DNA from 4 places in the Rhodococcus sp. Q genome. Region 4 is predicted to be linked to each of the others. Evidence: riboswitches for the same ligand, from Rfam matches in the RefSeq annotation. Region 4 holds a riboswitch; each other region holds the start of a gene.

Region 1 (4,734 bases), on a different contig from region 4:
ATCGGCGCACCAACTGGACGCTGACCGTGGACCGCAGGCTCGACACCGCCACCGAGACCTACCCCGACTGGGGTCGCGACCGGCGTCTGCTCGGGGAAGGCCCGTTGGCCGACGTCGGACGACGCCTGCACCTGCGAGTCGAGGTGCAGCACCTCATCCGCCTCGGCGCGTCCAATGCCATTCTGTTCCTCATTCGCACCCACCTGCTGCCGTTCGAGGACGTCGCGTTGGTTCCCGAATGGGCGCAGCGACTTCACGACATCCTCGTCGAACTGCCCGACGACATGGCCGACTACAAGGGCATCGCCCGCACCCGAGGACCCGGAATCGACTGGCTCCGTGCCCATACTGGGGTGATCGCATGAGTATCGGATTCGACCACCTCCAGGGCGCAAGCGATCCCAACGGGCAGTGCCTACAACGCGCTGCCCGCGAGCCACTGGTCCCAGGGAAGACTCCAGTCGCCGTTCTGCCACACCTCGAGCGGTGCGCCGCCGGTGTTACGGACCTCGACGACGTCGCCCGGCTGCGAGAAGGTGAAGAACCACTGCGCGTTCTCGGGATTGAGGTTGAGGCAGCCGTGTGAGGTGTTGGTGTTGCCCTGCGCCCACACGCTCGACGCCAGCTCGTGCAGGTAGATGCCGTCGGAGCTGATCCGCGTGGCCCAGTTGATCGTCTCCTTGTATCCGAGCCGCGAATTGATCGGCAGCCCGTACGTCGACGAGTCCATGATCACCGGGTTCGCCTTGTCCATCACCGTGTAGACCCCTGGTTGCGTCCAGAACGACAGCGTCGTGTCGCCGATCGTCTCCGTGCCACCCATTCCCATCGACGTCGGCATCTCCCGAACCAGCTGGCCGTTCTCGTAGACGGTCACCATCTTGGTGTTGTCGTCGGCGATCGAGACGTGGGAGTCGCCGATCCGGAAGGACACCGCCTCGTCCTGCTCGCCGTACAGGCCGTTGCCGAGATCGGTGCCGTAGACCTTCGCGTCGACCGACACCGTCGTGCCGGGCGCGTAGTACTGCTGTGGACGCCAGTGCGCGTTCTGGTCGTCGACCCAGAACCACGAGCCCTGGACCGGTGGATTCGTCGTCACCGTCATCGCCTTCTCCGCGGCGGCGCGGTCCCCGATCGGCTCGTCGAAATGCCCGACGACGACCAGTCCGACGCCGTAGCTGCCGCCGTCGACGAGGGACTGCCCGCCGGTGGTGTTCAGGTAGAGGCGGGTCTGGTTGTTCGGGGTCACGGTGGTGAACGTGGCGTCCCGAGACGTCGCGACGCCGCGGCCGTCGACCGCCTGCGCCGCCAGGTCGTACGTCTTCCCGTAGCCGAGAGGCTCGCCCGGTTTCCACGACGTCTCGTCCGGCGTGGTGATGCCCTCGATCACCTTGCCCTCCGGGTTGGTGAGCGTGACCGATGTCAGTGACCCGTCCGCCACGTCGACGGTGATCGGGCTGAGCGGGTCCACCGGCGCCGTGAGGTCGGCGGGGGTGAAGGTGATCGTCGCGTCGGACTCCTGCGAGCCCGACGCGGTCGAACCGGACGAGTCGGAGCCGCCGGAGCATCCGGCCACCAACACGACCGCTGCGACTGCAGCCGCGAGGGCGATGGACTTTCGACGAAGATTCGGCACGAGACGCCTCCCAGGTTCGAACTGTCCGACCAGCCTATAGACGGACCGTGAACAGGTGTTTTCCGCTGGTGGGCGGGCTCGCGACCGGCGCGCTCGGACGCGGGGGAGTGATGGAGGTCACCGAGGAGCCCCGGAGCTTCGGGTTGACAGCCGCTCGGCAAGGCTGCCATTCTCGCTGCAGGTTATGAGTGCCAGCGCTTAGCCCCGGCTTGCTGGCCGGCAACCCTCCACCGCGGTGGGGTGCCCCGGGTGACGACCTGGCCGTGAATCCAACACCGGACACGGCAAGCGCGGACTCGATGCACAACCACCTCACGCACGGGTCCCTGAGTTTCAAGGGATGACGCCATGACCGCAGTTCTGGAATCCACCGCCTGTGCCGACCTCTCGGCCAATGAAAATGCCTGCGACACTGCCGCTTTCGCTCCCGTGTGCGGATCCGACCTCGTCGCCCCGCTCGCCGACGGCACCACCGCCACCTACGCGAACTTCGACTACGCGGCCAGCGCTCCCGCACTGACCGCGGTCGCGGAAACCGTGCAGAACCTGCTGCCCTTCTACGCCAGCGTCCACCGCGGCGCGGGCTTCGCATCGCAGGTGTGCACCGAGCGGTACGAGGGTGCGCGCGGCGTCGTCGCGAACTTCGTCGGAGCCCGTGAGGACGACGTCGTCGTGTTCACCCGCAACACCACCGACGCCCTCAACCTGCTGGCCTCCTGCGTGCCCGGCGACACCGTCGTCCTCGACATCGAGCACCACGCAAACCTGTTGCCCTGGAACCGGAATGGTGCCCGGGTCGTGCGGTCCGCCGATACGATCGAGGAGACCATCCAGCGGATCGTCGCCGAGCTCTGCACGCGCCCCGCCGCGCTGCTCGCCGTCACCGGGGCGTCGAACGTCACCGGTGAGGTCCTGCCGATCGCCCGCCTCGCCCGCATCGCGCACGAGTGTGGTGCGCGCATCGTCGTCGACGGCGCCCAGCTGCTGCCGCATCGTCGCGTCGACATCGCCGAACTCGGCGTCGACTACCTCGTCTTCTCCGGGCACAAGCTGTACGCACCGTTCGGTGCCGGCGCCCTCGTCGGCCGCGCAGACTGGCTCGACGCCGCCGAGCCGTACCTGGCGGGCGGCGGCGCCACCAAGAACGTCGACCTCGACGACGTCCAGTGGGCCACCGCGCCGCAGCGGCACGAGGCGGGCACCCCGAACGTTCTCGGTGCCGTCGCCATCGCCGCGGCATGCGAGGCGCTCGCCGGATTCGACGCCGACGAGGCCGAGCTCCACGAGCGGATTCTGTGCGACCGGCTCACGGTCGGACTCTCCGACATCGACGGCGTCGAGATCCTGCGGATCTGGCCCGACTCGCCGGACGCGGTCGGCATCGTCACCTTCACCGTTGCGGGCGCACAGCCCCGCGAGGTCGCGACGTTCCTGTCCGACGGGTACGGCATCGGTGTGCGCGACGGCCGCTTCTGCGCTCACCCGCTCCTCGCCCGTCTCGGGCACGTCGAGGGGGCCGTTCGTGCCAGCCTCGGACTCGGCAGCAGCAGTGGCGACGTCGACCGGTTGGTCTCCGCCATCGCGGATTTCGTTCGTGAGCGCGCGACGACCTCCGCAGCGGGACGCTAGTATCGGGCGCATGACTTCGGAAGCGGCAGAGACGATCGGCGGCCAGTGGTGCCGCAGGCATGTCGATCTGTGCCGCACCGCGTCGGGCATCTGTCCGGTCTGAGTACCACCTCGACCGCCCCGATCATCCCCGTCACATTCCGAGGACAGTCATGTCTGCTTCCTTCTCGAACCCGTCGTCCAGGCCGCTGCACGTGGCCGTCGAACTCTCCGGTGCCGGGCGTCACCCGGCTGCGGCCGCCCACACCGACTTCCGAATTCCGCTCGGCCTCAGCGACTACTGGGTCGAACTGACGTCGTCGACCCTCGACCTCGCGGGCGACCCCGACTCCGTTGTCAGGATTCGTGCGCACGACCTGGGGGAAGCGCAGCGTCGGCGTGACGTCTCCCGGGCCCGCGCCGAACGCGACGGCCGCGATCCCGATTCCGTTGCCGTTCTGCTCGACGTCGAGGTGCTCCTCGCCGACGACCATCGCGGGGCCCGACGCGAACTTGCCCGGCTCGACGCGGGACTGCGTGAACCTCGTGTGCCGGAATCGATCTCGTACGTCGGCACTGCGTCCGGGCTGGTGGGTCTGCTCGCGGACATCCGGGCCGCGGGTGTCGCGGACGGCGTCACCCTGCTCCCGCTCGTTCTGCCGCAGGTGCTCGACCGGGTCGTCGACGACGTCCTACCGGTGCTGCACGAGCAGGGGGTGACCCGGCCGTCGACGGTCCTGGGCGAGATCCTCGGCCGGTTCGGCCTCACCGCCCGCGCCCTCGCCTCCTGACCTCCGCTTCGACCCCTCGGGGTGAGGGGAACGCTTGCCCGGTCCGACCGTCTTCGGGTTCCCCTGACACCGAGGGGTGTGGTGCTCAGTCGACGTCGATGGGCAGGCCCGCGGTGATGCGGACCAACTCGCGGAAGGTCGTTCGGAACACCGCGTCGGGGCGGCCGCCGGCCGCCCACAGTTCCGGATACGCCTCGAGGGAGGCATCGACGTAGGTGGACAGGTTCGTCGGATGGCCGACCGGGGCAACCCCGCCGAGCGGTTGCCCGGTCACCTCACGCACGAGCGACGCGGGCGCTCGCGTCAACGTCCCCTCGAGACGTTTACCGGTGCGCTCGGTGTCCACCTGATGAGCTCCGGAGACGAGCAGCACGACGGGTTCGTCGTCGAGCAGGAACACCAGCGACTTCGTGATCGCGCCGATGTCGACGCCGAGGACCGCGGCCGCCTCCGCCGCGGTGTGGGTCGGCTGGTCCAGCGTGGCCACCACCCCGTGGTGGCCCCGCGCGATCAGCGTCCTCGCGACGTTCGCCGCGTCCGGATGCAGTGTCCTCGCCATGACCCACCATAGGACGTGAGAGGCACCGCTCGCTCGGCGAAACGTTCGTCAGGCGGAACGTGTCCGGCGAGATCGGGCGGCGGTGAATCCGAACACGGCCGCGAGCCCGGCGACCGCGTACACGACCAGCGTCACGGTCG
Region 2 (4,734 bases), on a different contig from region 4:
ACCGCCACGCCGCGGCCGACCCGATCACACCACCTCCGACGACCACGACGTCGACCGGTCCGTTCACCTGCACCATGTCGCTACTGCTTCTTCGGCAGGCCGGGCGGGTTGATCTCGGACACGTCGAGCGCTTCGGTCTGGATTCCCCACCGCTCCAGCACCTGTGCGTACGTACCGTTCTCGATGAGGTGATCGATCGCCTCGTGGATCGCACCGACGAGCCCGTTGTCCTTCTTCGTCAAGACGGCGATCTCACCCTGGAGGTCGAGGCCCGCACCCGAGAAGGTCCCTACGACTTCGGTTTCACCGGTCTGCAGAGCGTGGAACGAGGACGACGGATTCGGGCCGACGTAGGCGTCGATCCGGCCGGAGCCGAGCGCCAGGTAGTAGTCGGTGGCCTGCTGGTAGTACAGGATCTCGGCGGGCTCGAGTCCGGCCGCCACGTTCTGCTCGTTCCACTCGACCAGCAGGGCTTCCTGGTTGGTTCCGGAGCCGACGCCGATCTTCAGGCCTGCGATGTCCTTCGGTCCCGAGAAGGTGATGCCGCTGCCCTTCTTGACCTCGACGGCCAGGCTGTCGAGGCGGTAGGTGGCGAAGTCGTACTTCTCCTTACGCTCCTCGGTGACGGTGACGTTCGAGATGAACGTGTCCGCTTCGCCGGAGTCGATGCGGACGAAGTTCTGCGCCCAGTCGGCAGCGGTCAGTTCGATGTCGAGGCCGAGGACGTCGCCGATGAGATACGCGATGTCCGTTTCGGATCCGATGATCGTCTTGTCGTCGTCCGCGTAGAAGCGCAGCGGCGGCGCCGTGCCGGCCGACCCCGTGACGATCAGCGTCCCTCGGTCCCGGATCGCTTGCGGCACCTTCGCGGCGATGTCCGGTACTTCGTCCGTGGTGATGCGGTTCTGCTCGGCCGTCAGGTTGTATCCGGCTGCGGTCGCGGCGTCAGGTTCGGCGGCCTCGCCCGAACTGCACGCGGCACCCGCCAACAGGGCGACGGCGGTCAGAGCCGAGGCGAACAACCTCGTGCGGCGGATGGTGGCGGACATCGTTTCCTTCCTGGATCTTTCGTTGAGAGACGTTCAGAGCACGCGCGACAGGAAGGCGCGAGTGCGGTCGTGGGTCGGGTGGTCGAGCACCTGTCGCGGCGGGCCCTGCTCGACGATCACCCCGTCGTCCATGAACACGACGGTGTCCGCGACCTCCCGGGCGAACCCGATCTCGTGAGTGACGATGACGAGGGTCGCGCCCGCGCCCGCGAGGTCTCGGATGACGTCGAGGACCTCGCCGACGAGTTCGGGGTCGAGGGCCGAGGTGGGCTCGTCGAACAGGATGACGTTGGGGCGCAACGCCAGCGCGCGGGCGATGGCCACCCGCTGCTGCTGACCGCCCGACAACTGCTTCGGATAGTGGTCGGCCTTGTCGGCGACGCCCACCCGGTCCAGCAGCTGCCTGGCCTCGGCTGTCACCTCGGTGCGGTCGCGGCGCTGCGCGGACACCGGCGCCTCCGTGACGTTCTCGAGAACCGTGAGATGCGGGAACAGGTTGAAGTTCTGGAAGACGAACCCGATCTTCGAGCGCTGACGCAGGATCTCCCGGTCCCGCAGCTCGCGCAGGACGTTGCCGCGGCGGCGGTACCCGACGAGTTCACCGTCGATGCGGATGGTGCCGCGGTCTACCTTCTCCAGGTGGTTCAGCGTGCGCAGCAGCGTCGACTTCCCCGAACCGGAGGGGCCGAGGATCACCGTCACCTCACCCTGCCGGACGGTCAGGTCGACACCCTTGAGAACCTCCAAGGCGCCGAAGGATTTGTGCACCCCGCGCACGTCGACGGCATGCACTGCCTGCACCTCGGGGCCCGTCACCGTGTCGCTCCCCTCGGTGCGCCGTGACTGGTGTCGCGGATCTCGCGATACTTCGCGACCACTCTCTGCCACGGCGTCAGCGGCAAGGCGCGAGCCGATCCGCGGGCGTAGTGCCGTTCGATGTAGTACTGCGCGATGGACAGCAACGTGGTCAGGACGATGTACCAGACGGTCGCGACCATCAACAGCGGAACCACGCGGCCGTTGCGGCCGAAGATCACCTGTACCTGGTAGAAGAGTTCCGCGATCGCCATCGTCGACACGATCGAGGTGCCCTTGAACAGGCTGATGACCTCGTTGGCGGCGTTCGGCAGGATCGAGCGCATCGCCTGCGGCAGAACGATCTTCACGAACTGTCGGCCGCGCGGGATGCCCAGCGCGTTCGCCGCCTCGATCTGCCCGTGGTCGACGGAGATGATGCCTGCCCGGACGATCTCCGCGGAGTACGCGGCCTGGTGCAGGGCGAGACCGACGACCGCCGCGGTGAACCCGGAGATCACGCCGGTGACGTTGAACTCGAGGAACCCAGGCCCGAACGGAATTCCCAGCGTCAGCGTCTGATAGAGGTAGGCGATGTTGAACCAGAACAGCAGCTGCACGATCAGCGGGATCGACCGGAACGCCCAAACGTAGGTCCACGAGATCACCTGCAGCACCGGATTGTTCGACAGTCGAGCCACTGCGAGCAGGACACCGAGGCCGAATCCGAGGACGGTGCCCCACAGCGTGAGCTCGATCGTCGTCCACAGCGCGGACAGCACCGACGGGGCGGTGAAGTACTGCGCGAACGTCGCCCAGTCCCAGCCGGGGTTCACGACCAGGCCGTGCACGAACTGCGCGACCAGTACCAGTGCGGCGGCCGCGACGACCCAGCGCCACGGGTGCCGGGTGGGGACGACACGCAGGTCGGCCTCGTCGGCGACATCGGTGACAGCCGGCGGCGCACTGACAGCCGGCGCGCTCACAAGCGGATCTCTGACACGGTCACGGGCGACCTTTCGCGGTTGGGACGGGGCGGCCGATGCCGTCCCGTCGCGCCGACCATCGCTCCCGGCGGTAGCACCCACACCCACTGGCGGGGGGTTGCTGCGACGTCGCTGAGCCGGGTCTCTCGGTCGCTCTCGATGGTCAACTCTCGCGATGAAATGTCCCCCAACCCGCCTGCACGGTCACCCTTTGCGTTCGAGGTGATTCGAAATACACGGCCCGACGGGTCACGCCGTGAGCGAGCACAATGGGTCCATGGCGAACACCGAGCAGACCCCCGGGTGGACCTACCTGATGGACATGGACGGGGTCCTCGTGCACGAGGAACACCTCGTACCGGGCGCCGACAAGTTCCTCGCCGAACTACAGGAAGCCGGCACCCCGTTCGTGGTGCTGACCAACAACTCGATCCGAACGCCCCGCGACCTGCGCGCCCGCCTGCTGCGGACGGGTCTCGACATCCCCGAGCAGTCGATCTGGACGTCCGCGCTGGCCACCGCCACCTTCCTGCACAATCAGCGCCCCGACGGCAGCGCGTACGTCGTCGGCGAATCGGGTCTGACGACGGCCCTGCACGACATCGGGTACGTCCTCACCGACAGCGACCCCGACTACGTGGTGCTCGGCGAGACCCGCACGTACTCGTTCGAGGCGATCACCACCGCGATCCGGCTCGTCGAACGCGGCGCCCGGTTCATCGCCACCAACCCCGACGCCACCGGCCCGTCCCGTGACGGCTCACTACCTGCGACCGGCTCGGTCGCCGCGCTCATCACCCGCGCGACCGGCCGCGAGCCGTACTACGTCGGCAAGCCGAATCCGCTGATGATGCGGTCCGCGCTGCGGGCCATCGGCTCGCACTCCGAACACACCCTCATGATCGGCGACCGGATGGACACGGACGTCGTCTCGGGACTCGAAGCGGGGCTGCAGACCATCCTCGTCCTCACCGGCATCTCCAGCCGCTCGACCGTCGAGGCGTACCCCTACCGCCCGACGCTGGTCCTCGACTCGGTCGCCGACCTCGTCGGTCGCACCCACGACCCGTTCGCCGCCGCCTGACCCTCCCCCTTTCTTCCTGAATGGCCCATCCATTCAGTCAGACTTCCTGAATGCGCCATTCAGGAAGGGCGGCGGGCATAGGGCGGGTCAGCGCAGGGGCAGTGGTCGGCCGGCGACGACGAGGACCACCGACTCGCACTCGGCTGCGACGGCGGTGTTGAGCCTGCCGAGCGCGTCCCGGAAGCGGCGGCCGGAGGCGGTGGCGGGGACGACGCCGCTGCCGACCTCGTTGCTGACCACCACGACGGGCACCCGCACCCGGCGCAGCGCGGACACCAGGCCGTCGACGTCGGATTGCACTGCAGCCCAAGATTGTTCGTCGTCCCAGGCGCCGTGGGTGTCGATGCGTCGGGTGAGCCAGGCGCCGAGGCAGTCGACGAGCAGCGGGCCGGTCGCCGAATGCAGGACGCCCACCAGGTCGTCGGTCTCGACGGTGCGCCAGGTGTCGGGTCGCGACGCGCGGTGGCCGGCGATGCGAGCGGCCCACTCGGCGTCACCGCGTGCGGGAGCACCGGTCGCGACATAGGTGACGTCGTCGCGGTCCGACAGCAGTCGCTGCGCGTGGGTCGACTTTCCTGCTCGGGCGCCGCCGAGGACCAGGGTCCGGCGCGGCGCCGACGACCCGAGGGCACCGTCTCCCACCGTCACCACCGTCCCGTCCGGGACGATGCGAACACCCCACGGCCGCAACCGGTCCGGCAGGTCGACAGGATTGTGGTGTCCGAGGTGGACGGCGATCACGTCGGTGCCGTCGACGACCGCTCCGACGCCGCGCAGGGCCGCGAGGGCACGGGGGAAGCTGACCAGGTCGAGGTGGTCG
Region 3 (4,734 bases), on a different contig from region 4:
TCCGGCGGCCGCGCCGCATGGAACGTCGTCACCTCCTTCGACGCGTTCACCGGCCAGAACTTCCGGCGCGGCGGATTCCTGCCGCACTCGCAGCGGTACGTCCGCGCGGACGAGGCAGTCGAAGCAGTGCGGAAGCTGTGGGATTCGTGGCGGGACGACGACATCGTGGCCGACCCGGTGACCGGCCGGTTCCTGAGCCGTCCTGATGCAGGCGCCTTCGAGTTCCGCGGCAGCCAGTTCGACATCGGCGGGCGCTTCACGGTGCCCCGCAGCCCGCAGGGCCGGCCGGTACTCCTCCAGGCGGGAGTGTCGCCGCAGGGGCGCGACTTCGCCGCCGCCAACGCCGACGCGATCTTCTCGCCATACGGAAGCCTGCCCGAGGCGTCGGAGTACTACCGGGACGTCAAGGGGCGCGCGGTCGCCGCGGGTCGCAGTCCCGACGACCTCAAGATCCTGCCGTCGGCGAGTTTCGTGATCGGTGACAGCGAAGCCGACGCCCGAGAGAAGTACCTCGACATCCGTGACCAACAGGTCACCGGGCAGACGGCACTGATCCTGCTCGAACAGCTGTGGAACAGAGACCTGTCGGCATACGACCCGGACGGGCCGATCCCGGACATCGACCCCGATCCGGAGGCGCCGCCGATCATCCAGGGTCGCGCGTTCATCCACCAGGACCGGTTCGACACCGTCGCGAAGCTGCGTGCCGTGTCGGAGGCGAAGAAGCTCACACTGCGGGAGACCGTCGCAGACCAGTTCGAACGCGGCCCGATCGTGGGTACCGCAGCGCAGATCGCCGAACAGATCGACACGTTCGTCCAGAGCAACGGCTCGGATGGGTTCATCATCGGATCACATCTCGTGCCAACGGGTCTCGACGGGTTCGTGGACCAGGTCGTGCCACTGCTCCAGGACCGAGGGGCCCTGCGTACCGAATACAGTGGCTCGACGCTCCGCGACAATCTGGGCTTGCCGATTCCGGCGAACCCCGTCCCCGTCGGCTAGAGAGTGTCTCCTGATCGGCGAGGTCGCTTGAGCCAAGTGCACACCGCCGACAGGAGCACGCCAGCTCGGTGGGTGAGGGCGAGCTTGTCATAGCGCGCGGCCAACCCACGCCACTGCTTGAGAGCAGCGAAGGAGCGCTCGACGACATTGCGGCCCTTGTATTTTTCCGCAGGCCCGGTTGAATCTCGAGGAGTGAGCCTTGTCGCCGAGTACCGCATCGGACCGGGTTCGAGGCCGGCCCGCTACCGATCCGCGGGACGACAGGCAGTCCATCAGATACGCGAACACCGGCGAGGCGCCTGCCCGACCTGGCCCGACGAGCACCACCAGCGGTCGCCCGTTCCCATCGGAAAGCTGGTGGATCTTCGTTCCCAGGTCGCCGCGTGAACGGCCGAGTCCACCGACACCGTCCAGTCGATGTCACCGGCCGCGTCGGGCTGCGCCGGCAGGACCGTCAGGATTTCGCCTCAGGTGCCGTCACCGGCGTAACGGCGGTGACGTTGTAGCGCTCCGATTCTCGTCACCAGACCGCAATCGTTACCGAACGATCGGTATGCGGCAATGTAGTGCGTTCGACAGTCTGGAGATTGTCGCCCTGCTGCCGAGGCGGATGGTTTGTCGGCGGCGGAAACGTACGTGTCGGGGCGTGTCGGTAGGTTTGTCGGGAGGTTGTCGGGAGGTTTCGGAAACGGGGAGTGGTTGTGGCTGATGACGTTTGGACCAGTCTGTTTGAGGACATCCAACTGGTGCTGTACCCGGACTGGGATAACAACGAGACGCTGATTTCGCCGACGAATGGCGACAGCCTTCAGTTGCGCGACACGTTGACCGGGCAGCGGATCCTGTTCAGGGAGGATGACAAAGGACTTGACATCAGGGTGACGGTGCCCGAGGAACCGGTGACGGCTGCCCGATTGCGGGCGGTGATCCAGTCGCAGCGGACCACGTTGTTTTCCATGGTCCGTGACCGTGAGTCCGGTCGTATGGTGCCACTCGACGAGCCGTTGTGGACGCCTGTCGACATCAGTATCGGCCGCGATCACGACGTCGATCACGGGGGCCGGCGTGTCGAGGAGTATCCGCGGGAGTGGAGAACGGGATGGCGCCACACCGCCGACGACCAACGACACGTGATCGCCGGTGCAATCGTCGCGGTGTTGCATGACGGATTGGGTACGACTCCTGACCGGCTCCGTGTCAGCTCTTACGACAACTTCGGCCCCACCGACACACAGGCTGTGGGCGAGGTCGCTTCCGACCGTCCGACGTTGTCCGGCCTTCCGGCACGGTGCGCAGGGTGGGACGAGTTCGTCACGCGGTTCGAGTGGGTTCTGGCGACTTTGCCGTGGCTGGGCGTTGTCATCCTGGATGTTCCTCGACAAGGACCGGGCAATCAGTTCGTGCAGTTCCACAACTCCGGTGGTGACATCGACAGCGAGTGTATGTTCTGGGATCGGGCAGGATCGGATCTGAAGGAAATCGACCGGTTGATGGGCGTTCTCGGGTGGCGGTGGGCGCCTGATCATCTCGGGGCTGTCGACGCGCCGATCTGGCTGGGCCCGCCGACCGGAAGGGACACCACATATCCCACCATGCACGAACTGGCCGTTCGAACAATGGTGACCTTGCGCGACGTCGCTGGAGTGGCTCACCCCAACGAGCTTGCTTTCAAGGCATTCTCGAATTTCCAGGGCGTCGACGACATGTCGTACGTGGGTGCGGAACTCGGTATCGCCCCGGCCTGAGGACCAGGTAGCCATCTTCACCAATAGCCGCGGGACTGCAATCGGCACATCTACCTGACGGCCGAAGACGTAGGAATCCGACCCACAGTGGGGCACCGCCTCTCGGCGGTGTGCACCTGGCTCAAGTGCCTCGCGAATCAGGAGACGTGCTCTAGGTCGACCGCCTCGGCGGGCCCGTCACGCCGTTGGTGTGACGGGGCTTTCGTCGGCGTTGTGCGACTCGATGTCGCGGCGTTTGACGAGCAGAACGATGGCGAGCACCGGACAGACCAGGATCGGTGCGAACACGCCCAGGTAGGACTGCTGATCGAGCAGGATCATCGAACCGCTGATCAGCGCGAAGTCGAAGAGTCCGTGCAGGACCGAGTTCAGCGCGTTGCTGCCCGATACCCGGCGCGTGAGGTCGAAGAAGTACCCGGCGAGGCTGACCAGGATCGCTTGCGGCCTCGAACAGCCCTGTCGTGTCCGTGAGAAGAGTTGCGATCGTGATGACGCAAAGGGTTCGCCCCGTACGCCGTGATCGCTAGCGTGTGAAACGACCATCCAGAGCGACCGAGAGACCCGGATCGACGACGTCGCAGCAACCCCCTGTGGACAGGTGAGGGTGCTACTGCCGGGAACGATGGAGGAAGTGGCGTGATCGGTGAGGGCCTGGTGACCGCATGGTCGCGGCTGCACATCGACCTGTGCCGGGTCTCGGCGGACTTCTGTCACTCGTCGACCTCTCTGGGTTCGAACAGCCTTCCCCTTCCTCAGATCATGGAGCCTCGGTGTCCTTCTCGTTCACTTCCTCGGCTGCGCGACGTCGCGCAGCGCTCGCAGTCGTCGCATCGGCTGCGCTCACCGCCGGACTGACAGCGTGCGGGTCGGCCGATACGACCGACTCGTCGGCCGGTGCCGGTGCCCCGCAGGCGGGCGGGACCCTGCGTTACGGCCTCTCGGGCGCGCCGACGTGTGCGGACCCCGCCCAGTCCGGTTCGAACCAGACCATCTATGTGGCACGGCAGGTTGTGGACTCGCTCACCGACCAGGATCCCGAGACCGGTGCACTGACGCCGTGGCTCGCCGAGAGTTGGGACGTGAGCGGTGACGCGACGTCCTTCACCTTCCACCTTCGTGACGGGGTGACGTTCAGCGACGGGACACCGTTCACCGCGGACTCCGTGAAGAAGAACTTCGACGCGATTCTCGGCACTCTGACGCCGGCGAAGGCGGCGCTCGGCGCGAGCTACCTGTCGGGGTACACCGGCTCCACTGTCGTCGACCCGCGCACCGTGCAGGTGAACTTCGCGGCACCGAACGCCCAGTTCCTGCAGGCCACGTCGACAGTGCAGCTCGGGTTCCTGTCCGACAAGGACATCGCGAAGTCCGCCGAGCAGCGCTGCGCGGGCGACCTGTCCGGCACCGGACCGTTCGTGTACGAGAGCTACGTCCAGGACAAGTCGGCGACCCTCGCCAAGCGCACCGGATATGCGTGGGGCTCCGACGTGTTCGCGCACGAGGGCGAGGCGTACCTCGACAAGATCGAGTTCACCATCGTCCCCGAGTCCGGGGTACGCAGCGGCTCGCTCGCGTCGGGCCAGCTCGATGCGGTCTCCGACGCGCTTCCGCAGGACGTGCCGCAGATCGAGGGCGCGGGTGGACGCATCCTCACCACCTCGAACCCCGGCATTCCCTTCGGTTTCCAGCCCAACGTGACCCGCGGAGTCCTCGCCGACCCGGCTGTTCGGGCCGCGCTCGTACCGGCGATCAATCGGCAGGAGCTTGTCGACACGGTCCTCGGGCCCGACTTCACGCCCGCGACGAGCACTCTCGCGTCCCGCACACCCGACTACGTCGCCCTCGACGACGTCACCTACGACCCGGACGCCGCGAAGAAGATCCTGGCCGATGCGGGCTGGGTGCCCGGACCGGACGGGATTCGCGCCAAGGACGGCACACCGCTGAGCTTCTCGGTGACGTTCAGTTCCGTGTTCGCCGGAAA
Region 4 (4,734 bases):
CCCATTCGGCTTTGCGGGTGGTATCGAAACTGTAAGCGGCGCCGACATAATCGGGGCTGTAGTAGATCTTCACTCGGGCACCGTCCTCGGTTTCGGGTCGTGGTTGTCAGTCCGGCGGAGTAGCGAGATGCTGACCACCCGGGTGGGTGTCGTCGCCGGTGGAGGCATCGAGTTGTGTGTAGTACCGGTCGCTGGCTTCCTTCCGGGCGGTGGTCCGGGCCAGCATTTCCGCTTGCGCGTACGCGGCGGCCCGCTTTGTGGCCTTGGGCGAGCCGTCAGCTCTGAGTCCGGCGAGTTTCGACTCGAAGAGTCGCTGTGCCTCCCGGCTCTCCGCCCAGCCGGTCACGTTCGGCCAAGCACCGGTCTTGACTGCGCACCAGTAGCCGGGCTGCCACACGTACGGCGGCGGCGCATCCGACGATGCTGCCGCGGCCTCGGCCTGCAGCTGCGCGGTGAAGCGTTGCGCTTCCCCTTCCGGGTCTACCAGGAAGCGCTGTCCTCGAACGGATGCCATGGTGTATCTCCCTTGTCGATGGTCCGAACGACCGACGGGACGCACCGGATGGCGTGCGTGCCGTGTCAGTCGTCGAGCGCTGCTCGTTGTGCGTCGCTGAACTCGGGCATGGGTGCGGCGGGGTTGATGGTCTTGGCATGGCGGTAGTTTCGGATGTTGGCCGAGGCGGCGGCCATCGCGTCACGCGACTTGCCCTTGCTGTAGGTCAGGGACTGCTCCCGCTTGACACCGAGCCGGGTGCCGACCTCGATCGCGTCCTGATCGGCACCCATGTACAGGAACTGCCAGTCGAACTGGTCGGTGTGCAGTTTCACGAGCGCCGTGATCGCGGGGTGGGTCCACTCCCGGCTTGCGTTCTCCAGTCCGTCGGTCATGATCGCAACGATCACCGTCCCCGGGCGTTCGTCTGCGGGCAGAGCCGCGACGTCGGCGCTGACATCGGTGATCAGGGTTCCTATGGCGTCGAGCAGTGCGGTCCTCCCCCGCGGTCGCAAGGCGAGCGGCGGAACCTGGTCGAGGTCGACGTCGTGGTAGACGACCTCGAAGTGGTCATCGAACTGGGCGAGGGTCACCGTGCAGCGGCCGGCGGCGGCGCGCTGGTCGTCGATGAAGGCCGCGAACCCGCCTTCGATATCGGATTGGATGCTCCGCATCGAGCCGGAACGATCCAGTAGGAACACAAGTCGGGTCAGGTCCATGTCGGCCACGAAAGGGTCCTCTCTACAAGGGGGGGGTGGGCGTTGTCGGGGTCAGGTGTTGCGGCGCGGTTTGAACCGCATCGGTTTCGAGGTGGTGGTGGACGGAGCGGCGGGCACGTTGCCCTTGATGCCGGCTGCAGGTGCTCCGCTCTTCTTGTCGTAGCGGGCGCGCTGGATTTCCTTGGCGGTCACTCGCTTGTCCGGACGGGCATAGGGGGCGAGCATCGGAGTGCGGGCCAGGCGCGGGCCGACGGCATTCTCGGTCAGACCTGCCTTCGCTCCCGCAGCACGCAGAGACAGTTCGTAGTCAACTACGGCGTGAGCGAGCTGCTCGTCGAGCAGCTCGCTCACTTCCTCCAACACGATCCGAAGATGTTCCAATGCGGCTGAAGGGTCGGCGGATTCGGCGCGATCGAGTTCGTCCCGGATTCGAGCGTATCGATTGGACATGACACACCATACCGCACAATATGCGCATCCGCAATAACTGCGGGTGGCCGGAGGCCTGCACGCCACTCAGCACCCCTCAGGCCGCCAGCCCCTCCGCGGCATCGAGGTTGGCGATGACCTGACAGACGCCGTCGTGGCCGAGAGTTCCACGACGGTAGAGCGCGACAGCGATCTCCTCGACCACGGACCGCGTGAAGCGGCGCCGGTTGCCCTTGCCTACACGCTCGGGCTCAATGAGGCTGCCGTCCGCGCGAGTGACGCCCTCGCGCAGTACCCAGTACACCCACTGGTCGGTCTTCCCGAAGATGCGGGCGACCTCGGCGGTCGAGTGGGTCTTCGGGCACGCATGTGCGGCCAACAGCGCCGCGAGCCGCGCATCAGCATTGCTGGCCGATTCCGACGAGCGAGACGAGGCGGGCGACCCGGAGTGAACGCCGACGGACAGCTCGGTCACGGGAGTGATGCTGTGGCTCATGTGGATTCTCCTACGGTGATTCCCGCCGCGGAGCGGGGCGTACTTGCTCGCCGCCGGTTGACGGTGAGCCGCTTCGTCACCCGAACCACCCCGAAACGCCTTGGGGTTGGTGCACGGTCAAGTCGGAGCTTGGCGACCGCATCTCGTGAAGCTGTCAGGCCTTCCAGCCCAACGGAATTCACTGTACCGCAGAAACTGCGTATGCGCAACAACTGCGGCGGGACCGGAGTCGATCCCCCACCACAACCACCGTTAGCCGCCCGACCGTCACCTGGCTGACTAGTTTGAGGTGGTGCAGGAATACGACGACTTCGCGTGGACACCGCGCCGCGATCTGGCCCGTCTCGCCCTCGGCCCTACGCCGTGGGAGTTTTATCTCAACACGATGGTGCGGTTCGAAACCACCGCGGGAGGTGGCGCCGTCCGCCCCTGCGACGGGAGCGACAGTGAGTCCACTCCCCCGTTCGGGCCGCTGCACGTGGTGACAGCGATCCAACCGGATCCGGAGCCGGACACCGTGTCCCACTCGCGGATGCTCGTGCTCGATGACTTCCTTCGTGCTGCCGGCATTCGTTCGATACCCGCGGTCGGGTCCAGCTTCACCGGCGATCACAGCGAGGACAGTCGGGCCGTGTTCGGTCTGACCGACCGGCAGGCCCGCGAACTCGGCGCGCAGTTCGGTCAGGTCGCAGTCTTCTCCTGGAACGGACCCCGTTGGTCACTGCTGGCGTGCGCCGGCGACCGGCACTCCCACCGGGGTTGGCGACGGGAGCCCACCCCGGGCAATCTGTAGACGACCCCTTCCTTGACATGCCGCGGCGAGGATCCACCGGCACGCGCGCCGTTCGTGGAGCCGCACCGGTAACAGAGAATTCGACTTCCTCTGGGTCGCGGGCCGTTGTCGGCGAGACCATCGCTCACAGCAAATAGGCGCCCAGATCGTCGGAGTAGACGAACTTCTCCCCAAACCTAGCCGTCGAGCACTCGAGCGCAGTCACCACCTTCTCGAACATCGCTTCATAGGGGTCCATTGGCCACCGCGCCTTGAATTGCATTCGCTTGGCGCCGAGGCCGCGGGCGCTGGCTTTGGGCAAGGCGAACACGTCGCGCCAGGGGAGATGCGAGACGTCGTGTCGGACGACGAATGTGGCATGGCGCCCGACGGCCGGGCTGATCGCTACTGCGTCTTGACCGCCCGCCGGCCGGTTGATGGCCAGTACCAAGTAGTCGTCGGTGACGTTTTCGCCGCCGATGTCGATGACCTCCGCGGTGGTGTTCCCGCGGTACAGCGTGCACCGATCCCGGCCCGCCCACTGCGCGATCCGTTCCAAGACCGCCGTCCGTTGCGGATCGGCTTGGAACCCGGACCCGCACGGCTGCGCAGCGTGGTGGTTGATGCGTTCGGTGATGAACCTGCTGATGCCGTCGTCGTCTGGCAAGACCGTGAAGGTCAGCCGTGCCGCCGGCTGCGGCGGAGGCAATAGTCACGCGATCGTTCGGGGTGTTCGCCGAGTTCCCAGTACGGCTCGAGGAACCTGTATCGCCCGAGATAGACATCCGCGAGTTCAACACGGATCTGACGTCGAAGAATCTCGCGAGCCAGCGCGTCGTCCTCATACCGGAGAAGCGAGGCCGCGAACTCGCTCTGTGCGCGGTAGTCACCGAGGACGTCATCGCGGAGAGCGGGGTGGTTGTTCCTAGCGGTCAAGTGCACCCACAAGCGGTGTTCGAGAGAGGGGTCATCGCTGAGGATCACGAGAAGGACAGCCTTGTCCAAGGATTCGAACAACGACCAGTCGTTGACGTATGCGGCTGTCGGGAGGTAGCGGAGTAACTCGGCGGCCTTGTCCAGTTCGACGATCGCTCGCTCGCACGCTCTGCCATGGTCGTGGAGAACTTCGTTCAGCGCGATCTTGTGCACGTTGACGCCAGCCAGGTTCGTACCGACAGCGTCGCCGAGAGCTTGCAAGTGCGTGTCGACCAGATCTGTGAAATCGACGATCTCTGCTCTGTGCATCATCATGCGGTACCGGGCAGCCAGGTAGGCGGGCAACTCGTGGTCGCCCTCGATGTTGAACGACGCGAGGCGAGCAGCGATCTCACAGCTCTCGAGGAGATTGTCGTCGTACGTCCACTGACGTGCGCGTTGGTCGGCGACGATGCGCTCGATTAGTTCTCTGTTCGTCACCGGTGTCGCTTCCACCGTCGCAGACCCTATCCGGTCTGAGGGCGACCGTAACGGCCCGGCACAGAAGCGACAGGAAATTCGAGACCTGGGGCGGAGCTAATCTGCGTCTCATCGAAGTTGCCTTCCCAAAGGCGAAGTAACACTCTCGAGAGGTCGTAAACTCCGCGAGCATTGCGGCAAGCTCACGCCGCAGACCGGGTGCAAGCCTCCCGATCGCGGGCAGGTCATCGACGTAAAGTGCCGAGTCCGCAGATCGACTCCCACTGCATCTGCGGATGAACGGTGAGCCCCCCGGATACCGCAACGTCAGACCAGGACAGATTCTGATTCCTGGCCATTCCACACGCCCGCCGGGTGGAAGATCCGCGCGTACCCCTCGAACCCACCCGGCAGAATCGAATGGACCGTG

The links. Region 4 has a riboswitch for S-adenosylmethionine ahead of FFS72_RS23810 (DUF7229 domain-containing protein). Riboswitches for the same ligand answer to the same signal wherever they lie in the genome.
Region 1: it holds a riboswitch for S-adenosylmethionine, as region 4 does, so the genes downstream of both, FFS72_RS12080 (aminotransferase class V-fold PLP-dependent enzyme) here and FFS72_RS23810 (DUF7229 domain-containing protein) in region 4, are expected to answer to the same signal.
Region 2: it holds a riboswitch for S-adenosylmethionine, as region 4 does, so the genes downstream of both, FFS72_RS14750 (amino acid ABC transporter permease) here and FFS72_RS23810 (DUF7229 domain-containing protein) in region 4, are expected to answer to the same signal.
Region 3: it holds a riboswitch for S-adenosylmethionine, as region 4 does, so the genes downstream of both, FFS72_RS27055 (putative leader peptide) here and FFS72_RS23810 (DUF7229 domain-containing protein) in region 4, are expected to answer to the same signal.

The regions. Positions count from the first base shown of each region.
Region 1 is NZ_SCOY01000009.1:91,189-95,922, reverse strand. It holds gene FFS72_RS12090 (heme-dependent oxidative N-demethylase family protein) at 1-365, shown strand, start outside; gene FFS72_RS12085 (L,D-transpeptidase) at 416-1,636, opposite strand; SAM riboswitch class IV at 1,817-1,933, shown strand; gene FFS72_RS12080 (aminotransferase class V-fold PLP-dependent enzyme) at 1,985-3,265, shown strand; gene FFS72_RS27050 (putative leader peptide) at 3,276-3,368, shown strand; gene FFS72_RS12075 (hypothetical protein) at 3,418-4,035, shown strand; gene FFS72_RS12070 (YbaK/EbsC family protein) at 4,121-4,594, opposite strand; gene FFS72_RS12065 (hypothetical protein) at 4,643-4,734, opposite strand, start outside.
Region 2 is NZ_SCOY01000013.1:93,983-98,716, reverse strand. It holds gene FFS72_RS14765 (FAD-dependent oxidoreductase) at 1-76, opposite strand, end outside; gene FFS72_RS14760 (ABC transporter substrate-binding protein) at 81-1,049, opposite strand; gene FFS72_RS14755 (amino acid ABC transporter ATP-binding protein) at 1,083-1,865, opposite strand; gene FFS72_RS14750 (amino acid ABC transporter permease) at 1,862-2,830, opposite strand; SAM riboswitch class I at 2,904-2,996, opposite strand; gene FFS72_RS14745 (HAD-IIA family hydrolase) at 3,108-3,914, shown strand; gene FFS72_RS14740 (bifunctional adenosylcobinamide kinase/adenosylcobinamide-phosphate guanylyltransferase) at 4,002-4,734, opposite strand, start outside.
Region 3 is NZ_SCOY01000013.1:102,901-107,634, forward strand. It holds gene FFS72_RS14785 (NtaA/DmoA family FMN-dependent monooxygenase) at 1-1,005, shown strand, start outside; gene FFS72_RS27125 (transposase) at 1,002-1,223, opposite strand; gene FFS72_RS14795 (TY-Chap domain-containing protein) at 1,707-2,750, shown strand; gene FFS72_RS14800 (hypothetical protein) at 2,928-3,293, opposite strand; SAM riboswitch class I at 3,287-3,379, shown strand; gene FFS72_RS27055 (putative leader peptide) at 3,405-3,605, shown strand; gene FFS72_RS14805 (ABC transporter substrate-binding protein) at 3,521-4,734, shown strand, end outside.
Region 4 is NZ_SCOY01000041.1:11,385-16,118, reverse strand. It holds gene FFS72_RS23830 (arginase family protein) at 1-73, opposite strand, end outside; gene FFS72_RS23825 (hypothetical protein) at 107-514, opposite strand; gene FFS72_RS23820 (vWA domain-containing protein) at 580-1,221, opposite strand; gene FFS72_RS23815 (hypothetical protein) at 1,264-1,662, opposite strand; gene FFS72_RS23810 (DUF7229 domain-containing protein) at 1,739-2,137, opposite strand; SAM riboswitch class IV at 2,172-2,288, opposite strand; gene FFS72_RS23805 (DUF3293 domain-containing protein) at 2,430-2,930, shown strand; gene FFS72_RS23800 (hypothetical protein) at 3,055-3,576, opposite strand; gene FFS72_RS23795 (hypothetical protein) at 3,588-4,340, opposite strand.